One region of the Mesorhizobium sp. P3_A2 genome, then DNA from elsewhere that is predicted to be linked to it. Evidence: riboswitches for the same ligand, from Rfam matches in the RefSeq annotation. Region 1 holds a riboswitch; the other holds the start of a gene.
What was found. A riboswitch is a leader RNA that binds a small molecule or an ion and turns the genes downstream of it on or off. The one in region 1 is predicted to bind cobalamin.
Positions count from the first base shown of each region.

Region 2: it holds a riboswitch for cobalamin, as region 1 does, so the genes downstream of both, AC1DXM_RS13030 (aromatic ring-hydroxylating oxygenase subunit alpha) here and AC1DXM_RS01200 (CbtB domain-containing protein) in region 1, are expected to answer to the same signal.

Region 1 covers NZ_JBFUGC010000001.1:256,304-259,701, reverse strand. Annotated here, with positions in the region: gene AC1DXM_RS01210 (aromatic ring-hydroxylating oxygenase subunit alpha) at 1-905, opposite strand, end outside; gene AC1DXM_RS01205 (gamma-glutamylcyclotransferase) at 1,028-1,720, shown strand; cobalamin riboswitch at 1,788-1,982, shown strand; gene AC1DXM_RS01200 (CbtB domain-containing protein) at 2,019-2,198, shown strand; gene AC1DXM_RS01195 (CbtA family protein) at 2,214-3,044, shown strand; gene cobU (bifunctional adenosylcobinamide kinase/adenosylcobinamide-phosphate guanylyltransferase) at 2,941-3,398, shown strand, end outside.
Region 2 covers NZ_JBFUGC010000005.1:13,062-16,459, reverse strand. Annotated here, with positions in the region: gene AC1DXM_RS13035 (FAD-binding oxidoreductase) at 1-340, opposite strand, end outside; gene AC1DXM_RS13030 (aromatic ring-hydroxylating oxygenase subunit alpha) at 419-1,666, opposite strand; cobalamin riboswitch at 1,784-1,986, opposite strand; gene AC1DXM_RS13025 (DUF680 domain-containing protein) at 2,488-2,691, shown strand; gene AC1DXM_RS13020 (DUF680 domain-containing protein) at 2,772-2,975, shown strand; gene AC1DXM_RS13015 (DUF680 domain-containing protein) at 3,099-3,338, shown strand.

The DNA.
Region 1 (3,398 bases):
GTGCGGACATAGTCGACATGGCCGACGATGAACATCGACGGCAGGTTGGTGGCATAGGTCTGGCCGGCCGCGCGCTCGGCCGGCGTCAGGCCGGAGAAGACCGGGCCATGGACGTGGCCGTCGCGCGACCAGGTCTCGGCGCCGGCGCGCAAGCCGCCGGAAAACTCCGGCGCGTCATTGTCGGCATGGCGCACCCAGTCGGGGTCGTCGTGCCGGCTCATCAGGCCGCGGCCGTAGATCGGCACCAGCCGTGACAGGTCCTTGTGGACGCCAGGGCAATGCAGGCACTCGTTGAAGTTCTCCCAAAAGATCTTCCAGTTGCAGTTCATCACCTTGCGCAGGACATGGCCTGATACCAGCGTTTCCAGCGGCCAGTTGCCGAGATTGCCGGATGCCGGATCGAAGGATGACGTAGCCGTACCGTCGACGCTTTCAGCAAGGTTGATGAAGACGAAGCCGCGCCAGACCGACAGCGCCACCCGGTAGAGCGGATGATCGGCCTTGTTGAAACCGTCGGGCAGCGATTTCGAGGGCACGCGCACCAGATCGCCGCGCAGCGAATAGGACCAGGCGTGGTAGGGGCAAGTGATGAGCCGCGCCTTCAGCCGGCCCTCGCTTTCCTGGCAAAGCTGCGAGCCGCGATGCCGGCAAGTGTTGTGGAAGGCGCGCAGTTCGCCGGTGTCGTCGCGCAGCACGACGATTTCCTGCGTGCCGACGCGAAATGTTCTGAACGCCAAAGGCCGGGCAAGGTCGGCCTCGCGGCAGACGAGCAGCCAGTTCTTGTACCAGATGGCGTCGAGATCGCGCTGGTAGGCGCCGGCGTCCCAATAGGCCGAGGACGGCAGCGTCGGCTCTAGCCGGGTCAGGCCATTATAGGGATCGCGCTCGCTCGGGCTGGGTTGCATGGCCGGTTTCCTCTAGGGATACGCCAGCCGACACCCCGGCAAATCGTTTGTCAATCAGGGTGCCGCATTGCCGGTTTGGGGCACGGCGCATAATCATCTCGTGACAATGGGGATTCGGAAAATTGGCCGCACGACAGATGTCGCTTACGCCCGAGCTGGTCGCGCGCTGCTGGCGCGAGATCAGGGACCCCGGACCCGACCCGGAGGCGCTGCACCTGGATGACAGCGACTATGATGCGCTGCTGGATGAATTGCAGGCCGAGCTCCCTGACAGCGAACCGCTATGGCTGTTCGGCTATGGCTCGCTGATCTGGAAGCCGGAAATCGATTATGTCGAGGACCGCGTTGCCCTGGCACGCGGCTGGCACCGGTCTTTCTGCATGAACATGACGCGCTGGCGGGGCACCAAGGAAAGCCCCGGCCTGATGATGGCCCTCGACAGTGGCGGCCAGTGCAAAGGCGTCGCCTTTCGGCTGACCCACGACAACAGGCGCCAGCAACTGGGCAAGCTATTCCGGCGCGAAGTCACGCTGAAGCCGACAAGTTACCGGCCGCGCATGCTGAAGCTTGCAAGCGAGGCCGGGCCGCTCAGGGCGCTGGCTTTCGTCATCAACCGCAACGGCCTGACCTATTCCGGCCCGCTCGACGAGGCGAAGGTCGTCGACAGGCTGGCGACATCCTGCGGGCACTGGGGGTCGGGCGCCGACTATCTCTACAACACGGTGAAGAATCTGGAGGAGCGCGGCATTCACGACCGCCATCTGTGGCGGCTGCAGCGGCTGGTCGCCGAGCGGATCACCGCCTTGAACCCGTAGCGCCGCATGGCGCATTCGCGCTGTTGGCCGGCGGAATTTGGTTTGCCGGATGCGGCTGTTTCAGCCTATAGTCACGCATGTCGTCGGTTCCATTAGGGACCAAGAGGGAATGCGGTGAGGGCTGACTTGTTGCCCAATGCCGTGGCTGCCCCCGCAACTGTGTGCGGTAGTCCTCTCCAAGCCACTGAGGATTTTTCTTCGGGAAGGTGGGGAAGGGCGCTGATCCGCGAGCCAGGAGACCTGCCGGCGACAGGGAACTGACTTCGATGCCCTCGGGTGGAGGGCGAAAGGACAAGATATGAATACCGCTTCCGTTTCCCTCGGCGCTTCCGTTTCCTCGCAGTCGCGCTTCATGCAGCTGGTGCTCACTGCATTTCTCGGCCTGTTCGTTGTCGGTGTTGTCGGCTTCTCGCATATCGATGTGGTCCACAACGCCGCGCACGACTATCGCCATTCGATGGCTTTTCCCTGCCACTGACGAGGAATTGACATCATGAACCTGTTTCGCAACGTCGTGTTTATCGCGGCGATCGCCGGGCTCGTGGCCGGCGTCGTTCTCGCCTGCATGCAGGCCTTTGCCACCGACCCGCTGATTTACCAGGCCGAAGTTTTTGAGAAGGCTGGCGGCCACAAGCACGACCATGCTGCGGCACCGGCCGCCAACACCACCGATGCCATGAGGAGTGCCGCACCGGCGGAAAACGCTATGAGCTCAGCCGCACCGGCGCCGGTCGAAGCGGCGGCTCCAGCGGAAGACGAAGGCTGGTCGCCGGCCGATGGCTTCGAGCGCTTCGCTTTCAGTGTCGTCGCCAATATCGTCACCGGCATCGGTTTCGCGCTGATTCTGGTCGCGGTTTCCGAGTTCGCTGGGGGAATCGGCAGCTGGCGCCAGGGCGTGTTCTGGGGCTTGGCCGGCTTTGCCGCGTTCACGCTGGCGCCGGGCCTTGGCCTGCCGCCCGAACTGCCGGCAATGCCGGTAGCCGACCTCATGCAGCGCCAGATCTGGTGGTGGGCAACGGTGGCGGCGACAGCGTCTGGCCTGGGCCTCCTCGCCTTCCGCAAGTCGCTGCCGTTGGCGATCCTTGCCGTGGCTTTGATCGTGGCGCCACATATTGTCGGTGCGCCGCAGCCGGACAGCTTCGTGACGGCAATCCCGGAAGGCTTGCACCATCAGTTCGTGGTGGCGGTTACGGTGACCAATCTGGTGTTCTGGCTGGTGCTTGGTGCTGCCATCGGCGTGGTGTGCGCGCTCCGGCAAGAGCGCGCACGCCGAAACCCTGGCGACGGCGCTGCCGCCGCCATGGGCCTATATCGCCACCGCTGAAGCCTATGACGACGAAATGCGCGAGCGCATCGCGCAACACAGGTCGTGGCGCGGCGAAGGCTGGGCGACCATCGATGCGCCGCTCGATCTTGCAGGCGCGCTCGAAGCGCTACCCGACAACCAGCCGGTGCTCGTCGATTGCCTGACGCTGTGGCTGACCAACCATATGCTTTCCGACCATGACCTCGACGCAGAATGCCGGCGGTTGGCCGACGTGCTGTCGCGACCGCGCGGGCCGTGGTTCGTGGTCTCCAACGAAGTCGGACTAGGCATCGTGCCCGATAATGCACTCGCGCGCCGGTTTCGTGATGCGGCCGGCCGACTCAACCAGCAGGTCGCGGCGTTAGCTGATAC
Region 2 (3,398 bases), on a different contig from region 1:
GTCCGTAGGCCTTGACGTGCGAGCCGGGCGTCAGATGGTCGAACATCCATCGCGTGCCTATGCTGCCGGCCTGCGCCTTCACGGTCACCGCGATCGAGAACGGCCGCGACGGCGACGACGACAGCGTGTAGGTGCGCATCAGCGGCCCGTCCGGTGTCGGCAGCTCCAGCGTCACGAACTGGCCCGGCTTGTAGCGGAACCAGGTCTGGTTGTCGGAGCGGAAGGTGAAGGTCTTGACGTCAGGCGCCTCGTCGCTGACGCCGATCACTTCCAGCACCTGCAGCCTGTCGTTCCACGGCGCCATCTGGTCGAGATGGCGATAGAGCCCAAGATCCGTCATCGCATTCATCCCTCTGTCCTTTTTGCTCTGCTCATGTCGTGATCCCAAAACCGCGATACACTTTTGGGCGACATGAGCTCACGCGACGCTGCGCAGCGCCGGCCGGCCGCCTTCGGCGAGGCGCGGACCGATGAAGGCTGCATACCATTCGACGAACTGGATCACGCCGCCCTCATGCAGCTCCGAATAGGGGCCAGGCTCATAGGCCGGCGACAGGATGCCGAAGGCGTTTTCCTCAACGATGCGGCGGTCCTGGTCGTTGGTTTCGGTCCAGACATGGGTGAGCTCTTCAAGATTGTAGTCGACGCCCTCGACCGCATCCTTGTGCACCAGCCACTTGGTCGTCACTGCGGTTTCGGTGGCGCTGATCGGCAGCACCCGGAAGGTCACTGCATGGTCGATCAGGATGTGATTCCAGGTCGTCGGATAGTGGTAGTGCATCAAGGTGCCGATGCGGTCGGCGGCAACAGTGTCTGAGAGGTTCTTCGTCACCGCGCGCTTTCCCGTCATCGTGTAGCTGACGGCATCGCGCAGCAGCGGCGCGCGGGTGGCGCGGTATTGTCCGGCCGGATCGATGCGGAATTTGCTCGGCAGGCCCGCCGCTTCGCATTTCGCCCAATGCGCCAGCATCTCCGGATCGCTGTCGGCGCCCTGCACGCCGGTTACCGTCGGCGCTTCCGGGAAGGTCTTGCAGAGTTCCGGATGGTTGCCGGCGCAGTGGTAGCACTCGCGGTTGTTTTCCCAGACCAGCTTCCAGTTGCCCTTCTCGACGATGGTCGATTCGAAAGCGATCTTGGCTTCGCTCAGCCGGTGCGGCTTGAGGTAGGGCTCGATCATGGCCCGCATCGGCGCGAAGTCTGCGGGTTCTTTCGCCAGGCAGATGAAGACGTACCCGGCCACGCTTTCGCAGGCGACCGGCTTCAGGCCGAACTGGCTCTTGTCGAAACCCTCGGCCATCTGGCGGGCGAAGAGCAGGCGGCCATCGAGCTCGTAGGTCCACTGGTGATAGGGGCAGACGAGCTTTGCCGCCGTGCCTTTGTCGGTGTTGCAGACGCGACTGCCGCGATGGCGGCAGGAATTGTGAAAGGCGTTGATGTTGCCCTTCTGGTCGCGGACGAGCACCACCGGATAGTCGCCGATCTGCACAGTGATATAACTGCCGGGCTTCGGCAGTTCGCAATCATGGCCGACGAACAGCCAGTCGCGATACCAGATCAGCTCCATGTCGAGCTTGAAATAGTCCGGGTCGGTGTAGAAGGGTTGCTCGAGCGAAAAGCCTTGCTTGCGGCCGTTCAAGAGCCTCAGCATATCGTTGCGCGCATCCATAGTTCTGTCCTCGTGGTTTAAGGACTGAACTTGGTGGTGATGGAGGAAGGATCGGCCGCAGGCCGGCAACACGCCGGGCATGCGCTATCCACCTCTTGACCGCCCACCGCGATCAGTCGAGTTCAAGCATCTCGGGCTGGTTTCCGGGCTCTGGAGTTGTCCTTGCGGACCATCGCGACACCTTCCCAGGCTTCTCGCCCAGTGGTCTCCCGTTGCGACTTGAACTCCACCACCGTTGCGGGGGCAGCGCCGGATTCTGACCGGCTTCCCAATTCTCCGCTCCGTCGTCACGAAGCGGCACCTGAGATGCGATCATCTAATCACGGCAGCGATCGCGACATCGGCATGAAAGCGACATCGTCTCCATGCGGCGCGACACGCACGACAAACGCGGCGGCAGACGATCGTGGGGCTGACGGTGTTGTTTTCGGGGCGGATCGCGGCCCTCGCAACTCACTTCGAATCAGACTGCCGACTAAGGAAAAACACGTCAACGGTATCGAAAAGTGACTATTAGCAGTTTCTAAAATCGAACCGAACGGTTCGTTTCTGTTGACAATGCGTGCAGGACAGTGTGAACGCTGACGCCCGGACACACTCGGTGAGCCGGATGGCATGGCCACATAAGCCTTTGTATTATTTACATAAAGTAAGATGGTAGGCATGCTTATGAAAATTACAAGAGGTGAAATCATGGCCCAGCCGGAACAACTTCGTGATTGGAAACCAGCCTATGGCTTTCCCACATCGGGGCTGTCCGAACGACGCGAATTGCTCCCACCACACGCCGCTAGACGGACAGCAAAACTGGAGTACTAAAAATGAAAAAGATCATCCTTACTGCCGCGGCCGTTTTGGCCATCACCGGCAGCGCCTTCGCTGGTAGCGACAATTATGGTTCCAATGGTGCGAACCAGCCCGCTGCCGCGGTTGACAGCTCGTATACGGCTTCCATTCAGAAGTCGGCGCCCGCTGACAAGCAGCCCGTCGTTCAGGGCAGCGACCGCAACCTCTTCGGCCGTTAACAGCTGATCCCGATCCAAACAAAAGCGTAGCGGCCTATCCGCCGGTCTTGGGATCTCGAAGAAATTCAGGAGTATTTAAAATGAAAAAGATCATCGTTGCTGCCGCCGCCGTTCTGGCCGTTTCCGGCAGCGCTTTCGCCGCCAGTGACAACTATGGTTCGAACGGCGCCAACCAGCCTGCGGTTACGTCGACCGATAGTGGCCACACGGCTTCGGTTGCGAAGTCGGATTCGGCTGCTCAGGCCCCCGCACAGGGCGCCGACCGTAACCTCTTCGGTCGCTAACAGACGATCGGGATCTGACCTCAGAGTTTTTCGGACAACGATCCCAGTCGAACATCGAACAAGCTGCAGAGCGGCGTGATCACCAACCGCTCTGCCACATGATGAAAATTCAGGAGACTTGACATGAAGAAGATCGCTCTTGCTGCCGCTGCGCTTTTGGTTGCCGCCGGCAGTGCTTATGCCCGCAACGACAATGTCGGCTCTAGCGCCGTCGACAACCAGGCGACCGTCAACGTCGACAACACCCGGACGTCGTCGGTACCGAACACCGGTTCGCCGGTCTACAAGCTGTTGAACTCGTCGGGTGACGTGCAGAAGCCCGCCTCGCAAGGCAGCGACCGGAACCTCTTCGGCAACCGCTAGAACGTTTCACCGTTTCACGGAAACGGCGAACCGCTCTATCTCTTTGTTTTTACGCAATTC